Regions from separate parts of the Paenibacillus dendritiformis genome, predicted to be linked through region 3. Evidence: riboswitches for the same ligand, from Rfam matches in the RefSeq annotation. Region 3 holds a riboswitch; each other region holds the start of a gene.
What was found. Region 3 has a riboswitch for S-adenosylmethionine ahead of metA (homoserine O-acetyltransferase MetA). Riboswitches for the same ligand answer to the same signal wherever they lie in the genome.

Region 1: another riboswitch for S-adenosylmethionine. It lies ahead of L6439_RS05620 (methionine ABC transporter ATP-binding protein); the one in region 3 lies ahead of metA (homoserine O-acetyltransferase MetA).
Region 2: another riboswitch for S-adenosylmethionine. It lies ahead of L6439_RS21865 (methionine ABC transporter ATP-binding protein); the one in region 3 lies ahead of metA (homoserine O-acetyltransferase MetA).

What each region holds. Positions count from the first base shown of each region.
Region 1 is NZ_AP025344.1:1,273,280-1,281,303, reverse strand. It holds gene L6439_RS05640 (SDR family oxidoreductase) at 1-255, opposite strand, end outside; gene L6439_RS05635 (VOC family protein) at 345-686, opposite strand; gene L6439_RS05630 (MetQ/NlpA family ABC transporter substrate-binding protein) at 877-1,725, opposite strand; gene L6439_RS05625 (methionine ABC transporter permease) at 1,852-2,520, opposite strand; gene L6439_RS05620 (methionine ABC transporter ATP-binding protein) at 2,520-3,545, opposite strand; SAM riboswitch class I at 3,673-3,823, opposite strand; gene L6439_RS05615 (Cthe_2314 family HEPN domain-containing protein) at 3,895-4,596, opposite strand; gene L6439_RS05610 (UbiD family decarboxylase) at 4,612-6,396, opposite strand; gene L6439_RS29275 (hypothetical protein) at 6,656-6,790, shown strand; gene L6439_RS05605 (COX15/CtaA family protein) at 6,901-7,851, opposite strand.
Region 2 is NZ_AP025344.1:4,923,523-4,931,546, forward strand. It holds gene L6439_RS21850 (DNA-binding transcriptional repressor DeoR) at 1-414, opposite strand, end outside; gene L6439_RS21855 (bifunctional metallophosphatase/5'-nucleotidase) at 650-2,512, opposite strand; gene L6439_RS21860 (S9 family peptidase) at 2,872-5,226, shown strand; SAM riboswitch class I at 5,298-5,409, shown strand; gene L6439_RS21865 (methionine ABC transporter ATP-binding protein) at 5,523-6,527, shown strand; gene L6439_RS21870 (methionine ABC transporter permease) at 6,529-7,188, shown strand; gene L6439_RS21875 (MetQ/NlpA family ABC transporter substrate-binding protein) at 7,242-8,024, shown strand, end outside.
Region 3 is NZ_AP025344.1:4,661,879-4,669,902, forward strand. It holds gene L6439_RS20610 (aminotransferase class V-fold PLP-dependent enzyme) at 1-790, opposite strand, end outside; gene metA (homoserine O-acetyltransferase MetA) at 790-1,731, opposite strand; SAM riboswitch class I at 1,848-2,000, opposite strand; gene corA (magnesium/cobalt transporter CorA) at 2,505-3,440, shown strand; gene L6439_RS20625 (HRDC domain-containing protein) at 3,532-4,593, opposite strand; gene L6439_RS20630 (DUF3055 domain-containing protein) at 4,821-5,117, shown strand; gene L6439_RS20635 (phosphodiester glycosidase family protein) at 5,153-6,313, opposite strand; gene L6439_RS20640 (5'-3' exonuclease) at 6,445-7,344, opposite strand; gene L6439_RS20645 (arsenate reductase family protein) at 7,529-7,903, opposite strand.

The sequences.
Region 1 (8,024 bases), 3.2 Mb from region 3:
CGCCATGCCTATTCGTTCATTCATCGTATGGACGAGCCGCTTGATATCTTCCGGCTTCGAGATATCGGCTTGCACGAGCAAGCAGCGGACTCCTATGGAAGCAATCTGGCGTTGGAGCTCGGTTGCCTCGCGTTCGCTATGCATATAATTGAGGACAATATCATGTCCGGCTTCGGCCAAGGCGAGCGCGGACATCTTCCCCAGCCCCTTGGCACTGCCCGTAATCAGCGCAATCCTGCGCTCCTGTTCCAACATCATCTCCTCCTCCCGGCTTCCGCATCGTTCCTCTTCAGTATATGCGATTTGCCAGGGCAGAACAACTTGAGGAGGGACAGCACACTTCCTTAGAAGGAGCATACCTCCAGGGCGTTGCCGCAATGATCTTGAAATAAAAACCACTTCACGCCTTCTCCTTCCTCCACCGCCGATACCTCGACTCCTGCAGCCCGCAAGTGCCGATGAGCGGCTTCCGCATCCTTCACATAGAAATTGAATGCGGCATCCGACGCCGGAATGAACGATGAAGCTTCCGTCTTCATCAACGTGAGGGGCGTCTCGCCCAACGCCAGGACGGCGATATGATCATTATCCCATTTCAGCGCAAGCCCGAGCACCTCCATGTACCATGTCTTGGCCGCCTCCAGATCAGGCACCCGGACAAATACCGTATCGATTCGTTCGAACATGACCTCTTCCCCCTACCAATCGTATTGAGTTCCTAACACGGTTTCGGCAGCCAACGCCAATTTCCTTTCGGTTTTTTTAAAATGTTTCCTAAAATTCACCACCCAACTTACGAACGCATGAAAAAGCCCCCTTGCAGGGCAAATATGCTGCCGTGCAAGGGGGCCATTCGAAGACCGAAGATAACGCTTCTTAGAATGCCGGAACGATGGAGCCTTCGTATTTCTCGCCGATGAACTGCTTTACGTCATCCGATTGCAGCGCAGCCAGCAGCTTCTGGATCGCATCGCTGTCTTTGTTGTCGCTTCGCGCCGTCAAGATGTTCGCATACGGGGACTCCTTATCCTCGATGAAGAGGGCATCCTTCGTCGGATTGAGTCCGGCTTCCAGCGCATAGTTCGTGTTGACGAGCGCCAGGTTGACTTCATCCAGCGTACGCGGAAGCATTGCCGCCTCAAGCTCTTTGAACTTCAGATTTTTCGGATTTTCGGCAATATCCTTCACGCCGGCGTTCAGGCCAGCGCCTTCTTTCAGCTTGATCAGGCCTTGCTTCTCCAACAGAAGGAGCGAGCGGCCGCCGTTGGTCGGATCGTTCGGGATCGCCACCGTGTCGCCGTCCTTCAATTCATCAATCGATTTGATCGATTTGGAATACCCGCCGAACGGCTCGACATGGACATTCCCCACGCTTACGAGATCATAGCCCTTTTCCGTAACTTCGTTGTCCATGTATGGCTTGTGCTGGAAGAAGTTCGCATCGAGCTGCTTCTCATGGACCTGCACGTTCGGCTGCACATAGTCCGTGAACTCTTTCACCTCGAGCTCAATGCCTTGCTCCTTCAGCTTCGGTGCGATATGCTTCAAAATCTCGGCATGCGGCACCGGCGATGCGCCGACTACCAGCTTCACCGTCTCCTTGCCGCCCCCTGCGCCCGCCTCGTTCGCCGAGCCTGTATCCGTTCCTGTCGACGATTTGCTGCCGCATGCCGCGAGCAAGCCGATCAGCGCAATCAACGTCAATACATACGTCCATTTTTTCATGTCTCTCTTCTCCTCCCGAATTCCCCATTTTGAAAATGCGCTTTTTACATGTATATATGGAAGCCCGATACCGGGCGAATTCCAGTCGTGATCCGCAGCCGGAACCTTGTCCGCCGTCGGCGGCCGCTACTTCCGGGTGAATCTGCGGACGAACGCGTCGCCAATCCATTGCAGGATTTGGACGAGCAGCACCATAATAAAAATCGAAATGATCATGACTTCAAATTCATAGCGGTGATACCCGTATCGAATCGCCAAGTCCCCGAGACCGCCGCCGCCGACCATGCCTGACATGGCCGTATAGGTGACGAGCGTCACCGCCGTAATCGTCGTGCCGGCGATCAAGCCCGGCATCGCCTCCGGCAGCAGCACCTTGCGCACGATCTGCCAAGTGGAGGCGCCCATCGCCTGCGCGGCTTCGATGACGCCGCGGTCCACCTCGCGCAGCGAGGTCTCCACCAGGCGGGCGAAGAAAGGCGCAGCCGCGATAACGAGCGGCGGAATCGTGCCTTCGACCCCGATCGAGGTGCCGACGATCATCCGAGTAACTGGAATGAGTGCAATCATCAAGATAACGAATGGCGCGGAACGCAAAATATTAACGATAAAAGAGACCCCGAAATATACGGTTCTTCCGGCCGTTCCTTTTGATTTTCCCGTCAAATAAAGCAGCACGCCGAGCGGAAGCCCGATTACGATCGTGAACAGCACGGAGAACAGCATCATCGCCAGCGTGTCGCTTGTCGCCGTACCGAGCTCATCCCAGTTGATTTTGGAGAAATCGAGATCCTTCATTACGCGATCACCTCCACTTCAAGTCCTCTATCCTTCAGCGCGGAGAGCGAACGCTCGACATCCGGCAGGCCGCCGTCCAGACGAACGACCAATTGTCCGTATGGTATATCCTTCATGCGCGATATCGTGCCCTGCAGTATCGTGAAGCGGACACCCGCTTCGGTGAGGACGGTTTGCAGCACGGGCTCATAAGTGACATCGCCCAAGTAATTGATCTTGACGACGCGCGAATGGTCGCCTGCCTGCCCCTGGAAGGCCATCCACGGCTGCAGGTCGGCGTCATGGCGCTCCTCCATAATGAACTCCCTCGTCACCGGATGCTGCGGCTTCAGGAAGACGTCGACCACCTTGCCCTGCTCCGCAATCTGGCCGGCATGAATGACGGCGACCCGATCGCATATCGCTTGAATGACATGCATCTCATGGGTGATGAGCACGATCGTGATGCCGAAGCGGCGGTTAATATCGAGCAGCAGCTCCAGAATCGATTGCGTCGTCTGCGGATCGAGCGCGGAGGTCGCTTCGTCGCAGAGCAGCACCTTCGGATCGTTGGCCAGCGCGCGCGCAATGCCGACTCTCTGCTTCTGTCCCCCGGACAGCTGCGCCGGATATTTATTGCGGTGCTCCTCCAGTCCGACGAGACGGATTAATTCATCCGCCTTCGCCTTCACTTGGGCGGCAGGCGTGTTCTGCAGCCGCAGCGGGAAAGCGATATTGTCGAACACGGTCGCCGAGGACAGCAGATTAAAATGCTGAAAAATCATGCCGATCTTGCTGCGCTGCTCCTGCAGCTCCCGCTTCGACAGCTTCATCATGTCCACCTGATCCACGAACACCTTCCCGGAGGTCGGGCGCTCCAGCAGGTTGATGCTGCGCAGCAGCGTGCTCTTGCCGGCCCCGGAGTGGCCGATAATGCCGAAAATTTCCCCTTGCTCTATCGTCAAACTGACATCATTCAATGCGAGAGGTCCGGACAGCTTCCCTTTGGCTTCATATTGTTTGCTGATATGCTCCAGACGAATCAATGATAGTTTTCCCCTTCCTAATTAGCGGTGACCCGTATCTCTGTATATTCACGCCAAAAGCCCCCTCTTGGCAGATGCCAAAAGGGGGCTGTCTCATACTTCTTCATTCCAGATGGGTTAGCGCCCTTTCTTATCTGCCAGAACTTATCCGTTCTGAAGGAATTAGCACCATTGACATCCTGCAATCTTGCGGCAGCGGTAAGCTGCGAGCAAATACGGGTTGCAGGATCGGTTGCCGGGCTTCACAGGGCCTGTCCCTCCGCCACTCTTGATAAGAAATCGTTATGAAATTATTCAAAGTATATGATATTACTCGGGTATTGTCAATTGACTTTTTTTACCTTACGTTTCATTTTTCCAGGGTAACGATCGCGCGGAACGAAGCGGTAAGCGCGCCGCACACCATCTGCATGCCTTCTTCCACATCGTTCATGTTCGCCTGGATATCCTCCAGCCGCAGCTTGCTGTTCAAGCTCCGGTGCCGCTGCCACAGATCGTCCTGCATCTCCGCATTCATATAATGAATCTCGGTATTGCGGCGCTTGCGCAAGCGCTGCATCGCTTCTCCATGAAGCTGCTTCAGACCGGACAGCTTGTCGGTAAGACGCGGATGCCTGCCTGTCAAGTGCAGGCGGCGGAGCACCGTGAAGTAAGAGAAAAACGGCTTCATTTCCTCCGTCTCCAGCCGCAGCACCTCATTCAAAAGCGTCCCCAGCTTGTCCAGGATCGAGAAGATGCGGATGAATGCATTTTTATAAAAGTAAACGTGACGGTAATAATCATCCAGCTCATTATCATTCATATCATCCTGGTACTTCTTCGTCACCCGCTCCGCATACTTGCCGGAGGCATAGATGCTCTCCTCCAGCTCATCGAGCGACGTGCGAAGCCCGACCGTCCAGATTTCGATTTTGCGCCAGTAGTGACCCGGATCCCCGCCGTTGTCCATCTGCTTCCTTACATGCGACAGATAGCGGTCTATCGCCTCCATCGCTTCCTTCAACGCGCCTTCGTCCCTGCGGGGCTCTTCCCCGAACAGGCTTCGCAGCATCGCGACCACCCCCGATTAGTATCCGTTCGGGAAATAGTCTTTCCAACGATCGTCAACCCGTTGCACGATATCTTCCCGCGGGAACAATTCGTCCGGGTAGCCCGGCTTCATGCGCGCATCGATAACAATCGGCAGTTGATACGCAATGTGGTGATTTCGGACTTCCATCCGCGCGTATATATCAGAAGCAGGGTTGAAGCGGGTGAACACCGTCCACAGGAAAGAGAGCTGCGTGCGGGCCACTTGCGCATCGTCCACCAGGAAGACGAGCGGCCAAGGCGTCTCCTGATCGGCCAACCGCTCCATCAGCCGTTGCGCCAGCTGCGGCTCGGCCTCATAGGACGCTCCGGACATCGTCAGGCAGCCGCGGCAGAACACGGCCACATCCGTTATTTCGTCGATCGGTCCCCCCTCGTACGTATGCGGGAGCTCGCGGACCGGCTCGCCGACACCCAGCAATATGCCCTTGCTGCCATGGTTCAGCTTGTGCCCGGTATAATCGAGCGTATCATGGGACGTATTGTTCAGCACATACAGATCCGACTCCGGTTGGAAGCGCTCCAATACGTTCTCCATCAGCTGCGCGAAATTGTCCAGATCGACATCCTGATCAGTGAGCATCAGGAATTTGGTGAGGCTGAGCTGGCCTTCTCCGAGAATCCGGAAGCCGCTCAGCATCGCCTCGCGCGAATAGCTCTCGCGGACGACGGCGGCGGCCAGCGAATGGACTCCCGTCTCCGGATAAGGATGCACCTTGCGCACGCTCGGCATGACCATCGGGAAGGCCGGTGACAGCAATTTGACCAGATACTCGCCCAAATAGTAGTCCTCCTGGCGAGGCTTGCCGACGACCGTCGCCGGGTAGATCGCGTCTTTGCGGTGATACATGTGCTTCACATTGACAAGCGGGAAGTCATGCGCCCAGGAATAATAACCGTAATGATCGCCGAACGGCCCTTCCAGCCGCCGCTCATGCGGCGGCACATAGCCCTGGATGACGAACTCGGCTTCCGCCGGAATGCGGTGCCCTTCGAAGCCGCTGTCCACGACAGGCAGGCGCTCGCCCATGACGAAGGAGGCCATGAGCAGCTCCGGCAGCTTCTCCGGAAGCGGCGCGATGGCGGCCGCAATCAATGCGGGCGGCCCGCCTACGTAGATCGATACCGGCAGCGCCTCGTTCCGCAGCTCGGCTTCGTGGTAATGGAAGCCGCCGCCCTTTTGGATCTGCCAGTGGATCCCGGTCGTCTTGTCATCATATATTTGAACCCGGTACATTCCCAGGTTATGATCGCTGCCCTTGCGCGCGGGATGCTCGGTGTACACGAGCGGAAGGGTAATGAACGGCCCTCCATCCAACTGCCAGCTCGTTAATGCCGGGAGGCCATTCAGCGGCATGTCGGTCCGCTTCACGTCCATAATCGGCGCCTGAGCGGACGATACATCCTTCATGCCTACCTTGAGCAGGCTCAGCAGCTCCTTGACGAGGCCTCGTTCTTCCCACAGCTTCTTCGGGGAGGGAGGCATGAGGCGATTCACGGCCTCAATGCATTTGTTGGCGAACTGCTCCGGTCTCGGCCCGAAGGCCATGTCCACCCGCCGGGTCGTCCCGAACAGGTTCGTGGCTACGGAGAACGGGCTTCCCTTCACATTCGTGAACAGCAGGGCGGGGCCGCCTTCCTCGATTACCCGCCGGTGAATTTCGGCGATCTCGAGATAGGGGTCGACTTCCGCTTCGATGACCGCCAACTCGTTCTCCCGCTTGAGCGTATGAATGAAACTGCGAATATTGGAAAATGACAACGCTAGCCCTCCTTAGATCGTTAGCTGGGTGAATCATTGCTGAAAAATCGTCTCGTTATAAGGATAATTTTGTAATAGACGCCACAGATACGTACTATTATGTAGTATATCTGTTTTTCATGAGAACCTAAAGCGCTGCAACCGGACAGCTTACGACAATGTAAGATAAACGTAAGCGGGTTGCATGGCACCGCCCCATCCGTATCGGTACAATAAAAGCATGGTAAGCAAGACCACACTTTACGGGAGGTAGATGTTCATGAGAAGCATGAATCGGGAGACAGAGCGCAGACGTTGGAATGTCCGTTGGCTGGCTGCGGCGAAAGCGGCCGCGTCCGTACTGCTGTTCGGCGCTCACGCCGAAGATGCCCGCCAATTGAGAGAAGGAGCGTAAACCGGCTTATGTTCACTGTAACCCCTCGCAATACAAGAAGAAGCAGTTCGCTTGTAGCACGTTGGCCCGCCATGGCGCCGCGCACCGTCAAGTGACTGCTTCTTTTCGCATTATACCCGTTCCCGAAGCTGCCATACGCGAATGCTCATATGGCACAGCACGCTGAACAGTCCGCAAATCAACACCGCATGCAGCATTCCCGCGAATAAATACCAATTCTCATCCGTGATCGCCAAGACGACGAGCGCCCCGCTTACAATCTGCCCCGCGCACAGCGCAATCGACCATATCCCGCACAGCTGGATCTCCCGATTGTTCTTATGATGATGGTAGGCGAAATGCGCCATCACCGCAACGACAACGAGCAGCAGCGCCGCGGCCACCCGGTGCATGAAAGCGATTGCGGTTCCTCCCGTCATCTCGGGAATCCACTCGCCATTGCAGAGCGGCCATCCCAGGCAGCCGCCGGATGACTCCGTATGCCGTACGAAGGCGCCCACGTATATCACGATATATGTATATAACCATGTGAACCAGACGCCGTAACGGAACGTATCGCTGATCCTCCCCGCATGCTGCACAATGCCCCGCTCATGCCTTCGCACCGCCAGACACAGCAGGAAGGATGAGGCGAACGCCAGCAGGGAGATTCCGAAATGCAGCGCCATGACGGGAGGGGACTGCGTAAATACGACGGCAAGCGCTCCCATAATCGCCTGAATCACTGTAAAAATGAGAGTCAAGAACGAATACATGACGGCGTCACGCTTATCTCGCATCTGCCGGAAAACAAATACAAATGATGCCAGGACAAGTATTCCCACAATTCCGGTCACGATGCGGTGCGAGTACTCAATCATCGATTCAATGGTATAGGCAGGCACGAATTTGCCGTTGCACAGCGGCCAATCGGTGCCGCAGCCCTGGCCCGAGCCGGTCTTCGTGACAAGGGCTCCGTTCAGCACGACGATGAACATGCCGATGCAGGTGGCGTAAGCCAGTAACTTCAATTTACGGTAGATGTTCGCATTCACTAGATTCACCTGACCCGTTAGTCTCATTTGAAATCAATCACGCTTTACCCTTTTGAACACGTATTATTAAAATAATTCTTACCTACAAAGCATGCCAATCGTCCCCATTATACAAGATTTCCTAATCGAATGGACGGCAAAATTGTGACAAATATTACACATCCCCATAAAACCGGGTCGATGCGCCTCCGGGCGCACGC
Region 2 (8,024 bases), 260 kb from region 3:
CACCACACTGACATTGCTTACATGCTTATGGTTCAACTTTTTCGCTACCTTATAAATCGTCTCCCCCCAAGCCAAGGCAATCCTGTCTCCATCGGTGACCAGCTCATCCAGATAGCGCGCGGCATCCTCGGCCAAATACTCTCCGATCAGGTTCTCCTCATAATAAGGCACCGGGACGACAATCGCCGTTTTCAAGCGGTATTTGTCCTGCAATAGGGAGGCAAGCCGATGCGTATCCTCGGACGGATCCTGAATACGAATCTGCACCACTCCGTCCTCCCGCGCCTGCTGCAGAAATCGGGAGACGGTAGGCCGGGACACGCCAAGCTTGTCCGCGATATCCTGCTGGCTGCAGTCCATGAAATAATACATTTTCGCAGCGTCAATCATTTTTTTGATTTTCTCTTGATCCATCCCAAGCCACCCATCTATCCAATGTCGAATATAGGAAAAACGGTCTATGCCTCCTATTATAGCATTGTCGCCGCATCTTATCATTCGGCTTTCCCGGAAGGCGGATGACATTCCCGGACATGCAGAACGAGAACAAGCGCCCCCTGCACAATCGCCGGGGAGCGCTCGCCGCATTACGCTCAGCCAATTTATTTACCGCGCGGCAGGGCACGAATGATTTTCGCCTTGCCCCGGATTAGTTGACCCTCACAATGCGATTCTCTACTTTGGGATGAATGACCTTGGTGCTCACCAAGTGTTCTTCTACGATATCGTAGAACGTATAGCCGGTATCCAGCACCTGATCCTTCTTCAGCATCGAGTATCCGTCCCCGCCGGACGTAATGAAGTCATTCGTCGCCACCTTGTATGTCTTCTCCGGATCGAGCGGCTGCCCGCCCACCTTCACCTCGGTGACCCGTTCGCCAGCCGGCTTCTTCACGTCATAGACGAAGGACATGCCGCCTACCTGAAGGAAGGAGCCCGGGAGATCGTCTGTATTCTCCGCTCCTCTCACCGACACCTCCAGCGCAGCCTTCAGATCGGCCCCGGTCGCCTCGACGATAGTCAGCGTGTTCGGGAACGGAAGAATGGAGTAGAGATCCTTCTTCGTCATGTCTCCCGCCTGCTTGCTGGCGCGGATGCCCCCGCCGTTGACCAGGGCGACATCGGCTTCATAGCCCTTGATTGTTTTCGTCTTCGCGATAAGCGCATCGGCAATGAAGTTGCCCAGATTGGTCTCCTTCGCCCGGACCTGCGTCCGCTCGCCGTCCAGATCGACCTCCGTCTTGCCGATGACGGCCTTCATCGATTCCTCGACCTTGGCCACGACATCCTGCACGAGCTTCTCGATCTCCGGATCCGCCTTCACGCTCTCGTCATACTCGACCAATCCGCCGCTGAACCCGACAAGCTCCTTGTTGTAATAGAACAAATCCACGCGGCCCAATGATTTGCCGTACTCCCAGTCCTGTACGATATACGTCCCGTTCACGACTTCCGGCGTATGAATCGGCGTATGGGAGTGGCCGCCGATGATGAGGTCGATGCCCGAGACGTTCTTCGCGATCTCCCGGTCTTTGTCCACGCCGATATGGGAGACGATAATGACATGATCCGCTTCCTTCTTCATTTCCGGTACCAGTTCTTTGGCGATATCCACCGGATCTTTGAATGTCAGCCCTTTCACATTGTTCGGATGCGTGACGATTGGCGTTTCTTCCGCGACGAAGCCGATGAAGGCGAACGTCTCGCCGCCCACCTTGGTAGTGACCGCCGGCACGAGCAGGTTGGCGCCGTCCGCCTTGAAGACGTTGGCGCTAATCATCGGATACTTGAGCTGATCGCGAAGCTTCAGCAGCTGCTCGTAGCCGAAGTCGAATTCATGGTTCCCGGCCGCCATCGCCGTGTAGCCGAGCGCATTGAGAATCGGAAGAATCGATTCTCCCTTGAACTGGTTCGTATAGATCGTGCCCTGGAACGTATCTCCCGCATCCATCAGGAGGAAATTCTTGTTCTCCTTCTCCCATTCCTTGACGAGCGTCGCGATTTTGGCGTAACCGAACTCCTTGCCCTTCTGATCCTCCTGAATGTGGCCGTGCACATCATTCGTATGGGCGATCGTAATATGCTCCGTCAGCGCGGCTCCCAATGCTTCCGTGAACTGCTCGCGGGTCACGGAGCCGCCGGCGGGCAGCTCCAGCGCAACGCCCAGCTTCTGCGCAATCTCGGCAAGGCGTTCGGCGGAAGGCGCCTGTCTGTCATTGGCGCTTTCCTGCTCCGTAATCGCGCCCTGTCCGGCCGCCCAGTCCAGATATCCCTGCGCCCAATAGCCGCTGCGCTCCGGAATGGACGCCCCGGTTCCTCTCGCAATCAGCGCGATAGCTTCCCCCAACGAGACGGGCCGCTCGAGCCGCAGATCCCCTTGCTCATAGCCTGCAATGATATGCTTCTGCTGCATCCATTCATTGTGCTCCACCGGTTGAAGCGGGGCGGCAAAGGCCGATGCCGAAAACAGCATCCCCAATGCGCCGGTCACGAGAAATGAAGCCGCTTTCATTTGGAATCTCAAAAAATTCACTCTCCCTTTCATCTGGTTGATAGAATGACGACATAAAAGTGAACAAATGTAAATATACTAAATTCCTTTTTTCAATTCATAGTATACCTAGTTTATTTTTCGGCGGTCAAGATAAAGTTTCATGCGCAGGAAGGATGGAAAACATCGATTTTCCAAGCATCATCTCCCTTTAAAAATGAACATTTGTAAAATTGTATATTGCATAACGAATGATACGAAACGAACTTGCGTCACACCTGCCGCTGGCCGGGCCCCTTCCTCTCCCAAGTTCATGCTCCGTTCATAATCGTTGTATAGGATGAAGCTGCATACATCGAACGATCAGGAGGAATGGCGATATGAGTAAAAGGATATCCCGCGATCTGTATGATCGCGCCGCGAGACTGATGAGCGCCGAGTGGCACCGGTACGTCTTCAACGGCCGTGTCGTGCCGAACTGGCTTGCCGGCGGGAACCGGTTCTGGTACCGGCGCGACGTGCGGCTTGGCAGAGAGAAGGGAACCGAGTATGTCCTCGTCGATCCGGCGGCGAACGCCTCGAAGCCGGCCTTCGATCATGAACGCCTCGCCGCTTCCCTTGGCCGGGAGCTTGGCCGGAGGCTGGATCGCCATCATTTGGAGCTGGATCGGCTGGAGCTGCCCGAATCATGCCGCCTCATTCGCTTCGACATGGACGGGGAGCGGTGGGAATGCGATCTGTCCGGCTATCGGTGCACCCGCCTCCCGGCCCGGCCGCGCCCAGAGCCGTACGAGCTGCTCTCTCCCGACGGGCAGTGGGGCGCCTACGCCGAGAAGCATAATCTGTTCATCCGCCATATCGAGAGCGGCGAAGTGCGGCAGCTGACCTTCGGCGGCGAGCCTGATTATGAGTATGCGGGCAGTGTGGAGGCGATGAACCTGAATCTCCGCCCCGAAGCCAAGTCTTTCCCGGCCGCCTTATGGTCGCCCGATTCGACGAAGCTCCTGACAATGCGGCTCGATCAGCGTTCGCTCCGCGAGCTTCATCTGCTTCAACACGTGCCGTCTGCCCCAAGCGGGGATCTCCGGCCTGTCCGGCATTCGATGCGCTATGCTTGTCCAGGAGATCCCCATGTCCCGCTGGCCGACATCGTCATCTGCGATATTGAGCGGGAGGCCAGCATCGCCGTGGAGGCGCCCCGGATTATCCTCTGTTCCGACAGCCCCTTCAGCCCGCTCGCGCCGCAGGCCGGCTGGAGCAAGGACAGCAAGCAGGTCTTCTACCTGTCGATGGCCCGCGATTACCGTTCGGCCAAGCTGATCGCCGCCGATGCGGAGACAGGGGCGGCGCGAATCGCCGTCGAGGAACAGAGCGATACGTTCCTGTTCATCGATCTGTATCATTTCGGCAATCTGGACCTGTACCTGCGGCCGGATCCGAACTTCCGTCTGCTGCATGACGATACGGCCCTCTGGCTCTCGGAGCGCGACGGGTACGCTCATCTGTATCTGTTCGACAGCCGCACGGGACAGCTCATCCGGCAGATTACGTCCGGCGAATGGAACGTCCGGCGTCTGGCGGCCGTGGATGAGCGCCAGCAATGGATCTATTTCATGGCCAGCGGCCGCGAACCGGGGCGGGATCCGTACTGCCAGCACCTGTACCGCATCCGTCTCGAAGGCTCGGGCCTGACGCTGTTGACGCCGGAGGATGCGGATCATAAGATCGCCTTCGCTCCGGATCTGAGCTGCTTCACGGACACGTATTCGCGCGTCGATCTTCCCCCGGTATCCGTGCTGCGCCACAACGACGGCACCCTCGCCCGGGATCTGGAACGGGCCGATATCGAGCTGCTGCTGGAGCAGGGCTATCAGCTGCCGGAACGATTTACGGTCAAGGCCGCGGATGGAGAGACGGATCTGTACGGCATTCTGGTCCCTCCCGCATCCCGCGAACCGGGGCGGAAGTATCCGCTGATTGACTATTTCTATGGCGGGCCCCAGCTTCTCAATACGCCGAAGTCGTTCCTGTTCGAGGCCCCCCTTGATTTCTCCGGCGGCGCCCAATCGTTCGCCCAGCTCGGCTTCGCCGCGATCGTGATGGACGGGACGGGGACGCCGTACCGCTCGAAGGCGTTCCATGACACGTCCGACGGCAGGCTGGAGCATGCGGCCGGATTGGCCGATCATGCCGCCGCCATCCCGCAGCTGGCCGAACGCTACCCGTTCATCGATCCGGAGCGCGTCGGCATCTGGGGCGTCTCCGGAGGCGGCTACGGCTCGGCCCGGGCCATCCTGACCTATCCCGACGTCTATTCCGTCGCCGTCTCGGGGGCCGGCAATCACGATCAGCGCGCCTACATTGCGGCATGGGGCGAGCGCTTCCAGGGGCTGCCCGGCAAAGAACATCCGGGGCGGTACGCCCGTCAGGACAACGCCCGACTGGCGGCCAATCTGAAGGGCAAGCTGCTGCTCGCGCACGGCGATATGGATGACAACGTCCATATCGCCCATACGATGCAGCTCGTCGATGCGCTGATTCGGGCGAACAAGGACTTCGATCTGCTCATCATGCCGAACGTCAATCACAGCATTCAGTCCAACCGCTATTTCATCCGGCGCAAATGGGATTATTTCGTGAAGCATCTGCTCGGGGCCGAACCGCCCGCCCAGTATGAGATCGCGCCGGAGGCGCAGCATGCGGCCGCAGAGGCCGCTCCGCCTATTCCCGACTAATCCTATGAAAATAAAATTGACAACCGCCGCAATCCTGTGTATGATTCTCACATGACAATTTCATTTTCTTGACCTTATCAAGAGCGACTGAGGGAATAGGCCCTATGACGTCCGGCAACCTTACCCATTTGCGGTAAAAGGTGCTAAATCCTACAGAATGCGCGGCATTCTGAGAGATAAGTGGTTCCTAGCGATGCAATGCAGCCTCTTTCTCTCCTGAAAGAGGCTTTTTTCATTCGCTGGAATGGATGCCGGACGAACGGGCCGATACAGATGGACATTGGAGTGTGAGAGAGATGATAGAGATAAGGAATCTCGTCAAGGAGTACCGGAGCAAGACGGGAACGGTCGTCGGTGTCGATCATGTCTCGCTGCATATCGAGAAGGGCGACATCTACGGCATCATCGGGCGAAGCGGAGCGGGCAAAAGCTCCCTGCTGCGCTGCATCAATCTGCTGGAGCAGCCGAGCTCGGGCAGCATCCTCGTCGACGGCGTCGATCTGACCAAGCTGCAGGGCGAGCAGCTCCGTCAGGCCCGGTTGAAAATCGGGATGATCTTTCAACATTTTCACCTGATTCGATCCAAGACGGTCTACGAGAACATCGCCTTCGCGCTCAAGGCGAACCGGACATCCAAGGCGGATATCGAAGCGCGCGTGACCGAGCTGCTGGAGATGGTCGGCTTGGCCGACAAGCGCGACGTCTATCCTTCGCAGCTGAGCGGCGGCCAGAAGCAGCGGGTGGGCATCGCCAGAGCTCTCGCGAACGATCCGCATGTGCTGCTCTGCGACGAGGCGACATCCGCGCTCGACCCGGAGACGACTCAGTCCATCCTCGACCTGCTGCAAAAGATCAACCGTGAATGGAAGCTGACGATCGTGCTGATTACCCATGAGATGGAAGTCGTCAAGGCGATCTGCGATCGGATGGCGGTCATGCAGAACGGCCGCGTCGTCGAGGAGGGACCTGTCTATGATATCTTTGCGAATCCGCAGCATCCGATGACCCGCTCCTTCATCAGCAGCCTGTTCCAATTCGAGCTGCCCGACCGCTTGCTCCGGAACGGCGCCGGCACCGTCGTCAAGGTTCACTTCGTCGCCCCGCAGGCGGAGGAAGCCGTCATTACCGATATGCTGAAGAGGTTCGACGTCATGGGCAATATCCTGCATGGCAAAATCGAATATATCCATGATGCGCCCCTCGGCATCCTTATCCTGGAGCTGAACGGCGACCCGGCCGAAGTCCGGCGGGCCATGGATTATATCGCATCGCGAACGCACCGACTGGAGGTAATCAGATAAGATGGACTCCCTCATACAGATCCTGCCCGATCTGTACAAGGCGTTTTTTCAGACCTTGTATATGGTGGGCATCTCATTAGTTGCCGCTTTAATTCTGGGTCTTCCTATTGGAATAATATTATTTGTGACGGATAAAGGACTGTTCCTGGAAAACCGCCTGACCCGCGTGATCCTGGGCTTCTTCGTCAACATGATCCGGTCGATTCCGTTCATCATCCTGCTCGTCACGCTGCTGCCGCTGACGAAGCTGATCGCCGGCACCACCATCGGCCCGACGGCCGCATCCGTCTCGTTATCGGTTGCCGCTGTCCCGTTCTTCGCCCGGCTCGTCGAGACCGCGCTGCGCGAGATCGACAAGGGCGTCATCGAAGCGGCGGTGTCGATCGGGGCCACGCCGTGGATGATCATCAAGGATGTGCTGCTTCCCGAAGCGAAGCCCGGCATCGTCCAGGGGATCAACATCACGGCCATCAGTCTTGTGGCCTACTCGGCCATGGCCGGGACGATCGGCGGAGGCGGCATCGGCGATCTGGCGATCCGCTTCGGGTACTACCGCTATGACAATATGGTCATGTTCACCACCGTCATCATCCTTATCTGCCTTGTGCAGCTCATTCAATATGCCGGCGATTTCGCGGCCAAAAAGGTAGACAAGCGCTAACGCAAGCTAACGGAGGCTTCAACATCATTTCACATATTATGGAGGGTATCATCATGAAAAAGACAGTCATTCTTCTCTCGCTTATCCTGACATTCGGCCTGCTGGCCGCCTGCGGCAGCGGTTCGTCCTCCAGCGGCGGGGACAATGCGAAGCAGGAGGAGAGCAGAACGTTGAAGTTCGGGGCCACCGCAGGCCCATACAGCGATATGCTGACGAAGGCGATCAAGCCGATTATGGAGAAAAAAGGCTATACGATCGAAATCGTCGAATTCGGAGATTACGTGCAGCCGAATCTGGCGCTGTCCAACGGCGATCTGGACGCAAACCTGTTCCAGCACAAAATCTATATGGATAACTTCGCCAAGGAGAACAAGCTAGAGCTGACCGATCTGATCGCCGTACCGACGGCGCCGATGGGCATCTACTCCTCGAAATACAACTCGCTCGACGAGATCGCCGAGGGCAGCACCGTCGCGCTGGCGAACGATCCGACCAATCTGGCCCGTTCGCTGGGGCTGCTGCAGGATGCCGGCCTCCTGACGATCAAGGACGACATCGATCCGCTGCGCGTCTCGGAGAAGGACGTCAAGGACAACCCGAAGCAGCTCGTGCTGCAGCCGATCGAAGCCGCCCAGCTGCCGCGTGCCGTCGACAGCGCCGATCTTGCCCTCGTGCCGGGCAACTTCGCCCTCGCGGCCAAGATGAATCTGCTCGACGCGCTGAAGCTGGAAAATATGCCGGATGATTACCGCAACCGGGTCGTCATCAACACGGCCGACAAGGATAAGGCCTTCGCGAAGGATCTGAAGGAAGCGGTCGAGTCGCCGGAATTCGAG
Region 3 (8,024 bases):
CGTTGGATTCATGACGCTCCATCCGCAGCGCCAGCGTCTTCATGCCCCGCATCAGCTGATAGGAATCCGACGGGCTCAGCACGGCGCCGATCGAGTTGTGGAGGAAAGCCATCTCCTCCGACAGCTCGCGGCCCTTCGTGACGACAAGGCCGGCCAGCACATCGTTGTGGCCGCCGAGGTACTTCGTCGCGCTATGTACGACGATGTCCGCTCCCAGCTCCAGCGGCCGCTGGAAGAACGGCGTCAGGAGCGTATTGTCCACAATCGTCAGCAGGCCATGTTTCTTCGCCCAGGCCGCCACCCGCTCGATATCCGTAATCATCATCAAGGGATTGGTCGGCGTCTCGATGAAGACCGCCTTCGTCTGCGGCGTGCGGGATGACTCGAGCGCGTCCAGGTCGTTCGTGTCGACATAGGTGGCGGTGACCCCGCAGCGGGACCATATCCGCTCCAGCAGACGGTACGTGCCGCCGTACAGATCGAGCGACACGATCAGATGATCGCCTTGTCCGAACTTGGCGAACACCGTCTGTATCGCCGCCATGCCCGAGCTGCAGGCGAAGCCGGCATCGCCCTGCTCCAGGGCGGCTGCCGCTTCCTCCAGCACGGTACGCGTCGGATTCTTCGTACGGATATAATCGAACCCCGTGCTCTCTCCCAATCTCGGATGACGATAGGCGGTAGCTTGGTAAATCGGATAATTAACGGCTCCTGTCGCCGGATCGTGAACCGACCCGATCTGGGCCAAGCGGCTTTCCATGCGGTAATCGGCTTCGTTGCGCTGCACCATTATACGTTGGCCCCTTCCTTACGCAATACGGCATTGCCCAGTTCGTACGGCGTCTCCTGATAGACATAGTAGTTCAGCCAGTTCGAGAACAACAGATTGGCGTGGGCGCGCCACGACGAACGCGGCTGGCGTGACGGATCGTTGTTCGGGAAATAATTGACCGGCAGATCCATCTCCATCCCTTTGGCGATATCCCGATCGTACTCCCATTTCAACGTGCAAGGGTCGTACTCGGAATGTCCGGTCACGAAAATATGCTTCCCGTCCCGCGTCGCCACGAGATAGACGCCCGCCTCTTCCGACTCGGCGAGAATATCCAGCTCAGGCACCCGCTCCACGTCCTCGCGGCGAATCTCCGTATGCCGGGACTGGGGCACGAGGAATACGTCGTCGAAGCCGCGCGTCAGCTTCACATTGTCCTTGGTGGTACAGTGCGGATAGACGCCGAATATTTTGCGCTCAAGCGGATATTTCGGAATGCCGTAATGGAAGTACAAGCCGGCCTGGGAAGCCCAGCAAATATGGAACGTGGACGTTACGTTGGCGGAAGACCACTCCATAATGCCGCACAGCTCGTTCCAATACGTCACTTCCTCGAATTCCATTTGCTCGACCGGCGCCCCCGTAATGATCATGCCGTCGAATTGCTGTCCTTGGATTTCATCGAAAGTCTTATAGAATGAGGACAAATGCTCGGCGGATGTATTTTTGGATGTGTGCGTCGCTGGATGAAGCAGCGTCACATCCACTTGCAGCGGCGTATTGCCTATGAGGCGCAGCAGTTGCGTCTCGGTCGTCTCTTTCGTCGGCATCAGGTTGAGGATCACAATTCGCAAGGGACGAATATCTTGGTGATACGCGCGGGTTTCGTCCATGACGAATATATTCTCCTGAGACAATATTTCTTTGGCCGGCAAATGATCGGGAATCTTGATCGGCATGACGCTCTCCTCCTTCATAAATCCATCATAATGTGGTTGTCGCTTGCGGGATAAGGGTACAAAAAAACCTTTCCCGACATTCGAGAAAGGTTGTGCATTTCCAGATTCATGCGCCTCTCTCATCTGTCAGCAGCAGTCCTCTGACCGCTACCGCAAGAATTAGCACCGTGCACGCGGCAGATACGTCCTTGAATGCAAGAACGGCTCTGCGCATCTGGCCGGTTGCCGGGTTTCATCGGGCTTGTCCCTCCACCTGCTCTTGATAAGATTGCTAACATTTCATATTCGATTGCAGTCCCGGGAAGCTGAACAGGACTTGGTAATAATTTAAAGGCAAGACGAGCCAGAAGTCAAGAGGAAAATCACCTTTTGCTCCTTCCGGCATATCGTATTCCATGTACGCCGCAGCGAACCGATTTTGTCTTGAAAAAAGGACGTGCCGAGCGGTATACTTAACAGGTGCCTGAGCGGCACAGTTGTCATAAAGTTCGAAGATTATCGTAAATCATTTCAAATTGGGGTGAATTTCGGATGGATGGCGACCCGAGGCAATGCCGAGGTACGAACGGACAACCGAATAAGGCGATTCGGCGGGACTCCGTGCAGCTTGACGGCTGTTGCGTTCTGTCATTATGCCCATCCCCGAGCGTCATGCGCGGATAAATGCCGTGCCCTGGGGTCTACGGCTCTCATCTGCATCTGCCCTGCACGAATCGTCTAAGTAGACGAAGCAAGCTGCCGCATCGGATATGCGGCCGAAGGGGAGATTGGCAATGAAAATCCGTCTAGTAAACGAAGGCGTCTTCACGCCGGTGGATGATATACAGATGACACTCGCTCCGCCGGAGAACGGCTTCTATTGGTTAGATGCCGATTTGGAAGATCTGGTCGAGCTGCAGCCCTTGTTCTCCATACATGATCTCGCGGTCGAGGACTGTATGAGCGAAGAAGAGCAGCGGCCCAAAATCGAAATCTATGAAAATCATTATTTCATCGTGCTGAATAGCATCCGCTTCGACGATGAGGAAATATTTCTGCGGGCCCTGAATATCTTTCTCGGCAAACACTTCATCATCACCGTGACGAAGCAGAAAATCAATGAATTGCGCATGGTCAAGCCGATGCTGTGGGAGCAGCAGGTGAGCTCGGCCGACCGCATGCTGTATCACTTGCTCGATCTGGTGGTGGATAACTACTTCTCGGTAGCCGATCGGATCGAAGCCAAGATCGACACCTTGGAGGAAGAACTGATCGTCAGCGCCAAGAAGGCCCACCTGAACGAAATCATTAGTCTTCGCAGCGAGATTCTATGGCTCAAAAAAGGATTGGCGCCGCAAAAAGAAGTGCTGCTGGTCCTCTACCGCAAGGATCTCCGTCTCATCGACGATGATCTGCAGAAGTATTTCCGGGATATCTATGAAAATGCGGTCAAAGTCTCCGAGACGTTCGAGACCTTCCGCGATCTGATGGGCAACTTGCGAGAATCGTATCAGCTCAGCATCGCGAACCGGGCGAACGACATCATGCGCGTATTTACCGCGATTACGACGATTTTCATGCCGCTGACGCTCATTACCGGCATCTACGGAATGAACTTCGATTATATTCCATTCATGGACTGGGCCTACGGCTCGCTTTATATTATCGGCTTTATGCTCATACTCGGTGCCCTGATGTTCTACTTGTTCCGCAAAAAGGACTGGATATAAAAGGTTCCGCAAGTGGCCTTTATATGATACAGGTTGGTTTCCAAGCCCGCCTCCCCCAACAAGGGAGGCGGGCTTGTTCCCGCTCTCCCGCTTACCCGGCCTGAGCCTGCCGCGCCTCCCGGCTCTTCCGTCTGCGGTGCAGAAGCCGGAGGAAGCGTATCCGTTCATAGTTGGTCTGCAGCTCGGAAGCCGGCAGTTCCAGCGCCGCTTCGCCGAACGCCTTGATATAGATCGGCTTGATGTACTCGTCCCCCAATTCAATGAGGGCCGACTCAACCGCTTCGCGTTCGGCGGGAGGCATCGAAGCCAGTTCCTCTTCGGCCAGCCGCTCAAAGGCGCCGCCTTCCTTCGCAATCTTCTCGATGCGCATAATCAATTCGCGCCGATCCACCTGCAATCGCTCCATCAGCTGCCCGATCCCCATCCCTTGCTGCAGCCCTTCCATCAGCAGGCGGCGCTCCGATATTTTGGCCAGCTCATTCGCCTGCTTCGCTTCCCATTCCGCATAGACCCATCTGGCGAATTCAGGCTCGCTGACGGCAGCGGCCACCCAGTCGAGCGGGAAGTCCGTCGTGCGGTCGTACTGCTTCGTAATCTGAATAATCTCTGCGCCGAAGTCGCGTACCTTTACCGCGCCGAAGCCCGGAATCTGCTCCAGTTCCTCCAGATTCTGCGGCAAATAAGCGCTGACCATGCGGAGCATCCGGTTCGACGCGATCCAGTACGGAGCTCGTCTCAGACGCGTGGCCGCTTCCCTGCGCCATTGGGCCAGCCGATCATACACCTCCGTATTCGGATGGAGATCGGCATAGCAGGCGATCCATTCCTGCTGTTCCCGCATGCGGCGCTCATGAATGTCCGCCTCCGGAACGAAGCCGAGCGACAGCCGGTAACCTGCACTCATGAGCCGCGCCATGCCCCGCCGCAGCGATGCCCGCATCTCGGCCCAATCGCCGCCTTCGAACCAGATCTCCGGCTCCGCGCCATCCGCCTCCCACAGCACCATCCATTGCCCCTGCTCCTCGCCCGCAGTCAGGAGCCCGAAGGGAGCCGCAGGTGAATCTTCCTTCCGCTTCCCGCCGCGCTTCGGCCGCTTATCGCTTCCTTCCTCCTCCATGCTTCGCTCCAATCTCACCATCCATACAACCTGCATGATCTACCTTCCTCCTTCTCGCTTCTCAAATGCCCCTCATAGCTGGGAACGCAAAAAAAGAAAGCACCTCTCCCAATGCGGCTTGCGCATCATGAAGAGGTGCTTCCTCGTCCTAGTTATGAGTTTATCTAGATTATAGCATGACTACAGAATCTGTCAATTGATTATGGCCTTTTCAGATGCGTGCGGTATAATGATAGCGTTACCGATACAAGGAGGCTTGTCCCATGAGCGCACATGAACTCGATTTTTTGGCCGATCATACCGAAGCCACGTCCACGAGATTCGTTACCTTCATCGGCGGCAGCATGCGCCGTTTCGATCTCGCCCTTACGACGACTTCCCGCTTCTATGGCAAGACGCTCGTCACCGATCTTCAGAGCGGCCTGACCGCCATTCTCGGACAGGACGACCTGGAGGAGGAAGGCTATCTGGAGCATTTCTACCGCTTGACCGACGAAGAAGCCGCCGATCTGCGCCAATTCCTGTCCCTCGTCGTCGGCGCGGCGCATTTTACCGACTGATTGGATTCCGCGATGGCCGGGAACGGGCGTACTGCTTACTCGGAGAACCAGAGCACATTGCTCAGCTCCCGTCCCGGTCTGGTGACGACCCGGCCGTTGGCCATCAATCCTGCCGAAGCTCCGCCGTCCAGATTCATCGCTTGTACGGCACCCATCTTCTTCCATATTTCCGCCCATTGCTTCATTGTCGCGGAGGGAACCGTGGCCAACAGTATCGATCCGTCGGGCAGGATGCCGATCCCGCTCCGCATCGCCGACTTGGACAATATTTTGTCCTCTTTGAAGCCTTCCGCCCGCGGATTCAATGCCACCTTGCCATCCTTCACCAGACGGGGACCGCCGCCCAGCGCCACCTGCACGTCGTCCCAGTCGATCGGATGGCCCAGCCTATCCGTATAACGAATCGACATCGTTACTTTATCCCCCACATGGAACCGATCGGCCATCGGCTTCTCCGTCCCCGTAAAGACAAGCACATATCCGTCCTTCGGAATGCTCACATTGCGGCCGGCCGTCACCTTCTTCACGACGCCGCCGCGAACGACGACGGCCCGTCCGTAGGCGAAGCCGAGCGAACTGCCTCGCAGCGGCGTGTACAATACGGCCGCGCTGCCGTCCCGCTTGGGCGTTCGGTTGACGAAATAGGCATGCCAGGACGAAGTGCGTTCGGTGTCCGCGTCCGTCACTTGACCGCTAACCTCGATGCGCAGGCTGTCCATCACGGCCCGCCCGTCCGGACGGAAACCGATGGCCGTGCCGTAATTGCTCGTATGCTCGACCCGGCCGCGGTTGATAATCGTGCCATACGGCTCGGGACGGCCTCCATAGGCCTCGAAGTAGGTTCCGTTCACCGCCGCCTTCGCTCCGGTCCGCTTCGCGGTGCGGGCCAGCGTCGCGGTCGTGCCGAAGCGGTCCTTGCCGAAGGAGACATGCGGCTTCATTCCTTTGGGCACGCGTACCGTGGTCACGCGGAAGACTTTGCGGCCGAGGGAGACCCGCTTCACGGAAACGCTTACCTTGTTCGCGGGCTTGGCTGCCGCGACGACCACGCCAGACGCCGCAGGGCGGCCGTCTTGGACCTTCGCTCCCGGCGTCCACACCCATAACAGACTGAATGCGATCAAGCCCGCAAGGCAGGAACGCCATCGGCCCGCACGGCGTTCCGAAGGAGCCCGGCATACATTGTCCTGATTCAACTCTCTCATTCCCCCAACAATTCGACCCCGCCTCTCCCTCTAAAGAGTTCCGGGTACAGGGAGGACAGGGTCTTCTAGTCATTCGATGCGTATCTCGCTATCTATTGTATCGGCAGCGGAACGCCGAATCGTTAGGCCGTCTCGATCAGACGAAGAATGCTTGTCATCTCAAGCTGCTCGAACATGGCCGCGACCGCATCCCGCTGCGGCCGGAACACGCATTGATCGGCTTCGCATACGACCGGCGCGTCGCAGTGGATGCGCGCCAGCCGCCGCGACAGATGGAGCATCTCCAGATCGGACTCGATCTTGGCGCGGACGCCTGCCGGGAGCGAGCTCATATTGGCAAGAATCCCGTCTATCGACGAATACTGCTGAATCAGCTTGAGGGCCGTCTTCTCGCCGATTCCGCGAACGCCCGGATAGTTGTCCGACGGATCGCCCATCAGCCCCTTCACATCGATAATCTGCTCCGGCGTAAGCTGCTTCTCTTCCATCAGCGTCTGCGGGCAATAGACGGCATAGTTGCCTTGTCCCTTCTTCATGATGACGACCCGTGTCCGTTCATGCACCAATTGAAGCATGTCATGGTCGCCTGTCAAGACATACACTTCCATCTCATCGCGGAACAGCCGCGACAGCGTGCCGATGCAATCATCGGCCTCGTAGCCTTCGGCCTGCACATTCGGAATATGGAAGCTGTCCATGACGTCGCGGATCAACTGGAACTGGGGCACCAGATCGTCCGGGCAATCGGCCCGGTTCGCCTTATATTGATCGAACTGCTCCGCCCGGAACGTCTTGCTCCCCAGATCCCAGCAGCAGGCGATATGCGTCGGCTCGAACCGCTTGACCGCATCCCAGAAGTACCGCATGAATCCATAGACGGCATTGGTTGGCGTGCCGTCCTTCATGCGGCGGATGGACCCGCCGTATGCGCTGGCGTAATACGCCCGGAACAGCAGAGCCATCCCGTCCACCAGCAGCATGCGCGGCTCGGCCGGTTCGGACATCATGTCCGTATCCCACATCATTCCCGTCCCCCTTTTCTAACTCTGCCTGACAGAATTGCTATATTTCTATACTTCTGACACTGCTCTCCATTATAGCACAGATAGGCTCCTCCCGGCTCCGCCGGCGCCGCAGGCCCCAACCTGGCAATCAGGCCCAACAAGCCAAGCTGGCCCAAGCTGACAGCCATTCCCGCCGGCGGTATCAGCCATGCTTGGCCGCGGTCGTCCACGTATCGCGGTATACCTCTTCGCGGAAACCGACCGTTACCCGCTTGCCGTCCGTCACGACGGGGCGCTTAATGAGCTTGCCGTTCGAGGCAAGCAGCTTGATCTGCTCCTCGCGGCTCATCTGAGGCAGCTTGTCCTTCAGCTTCAACTCCTTGTAGACTTCCCCGCTCGTATTGAACCACTTTTTCAGCTCCAGGCCGCTCCGATCGATCATCTCCTCCAGCTCCCGCTCGCTTGGCGGCTGATCGAGGATCGGAACCAGCTCCAATTCGAGCCCTTGCTCCTTCAGCCATTGAATCGCTTTGCGGCAAGTGCCGCATTTCGAATAATGATAGACCGTTACCTTCACGACTTCCAACCCCTTCCTTCTCCGTTCAGGTCGGTGCAGACCCGTTATTGGCGTTTCTCACTTATATCCTGGCCGTCCTCCTTGCCAGTACCAGCGCCCGAATCCAGCGCTAACCGGCCCA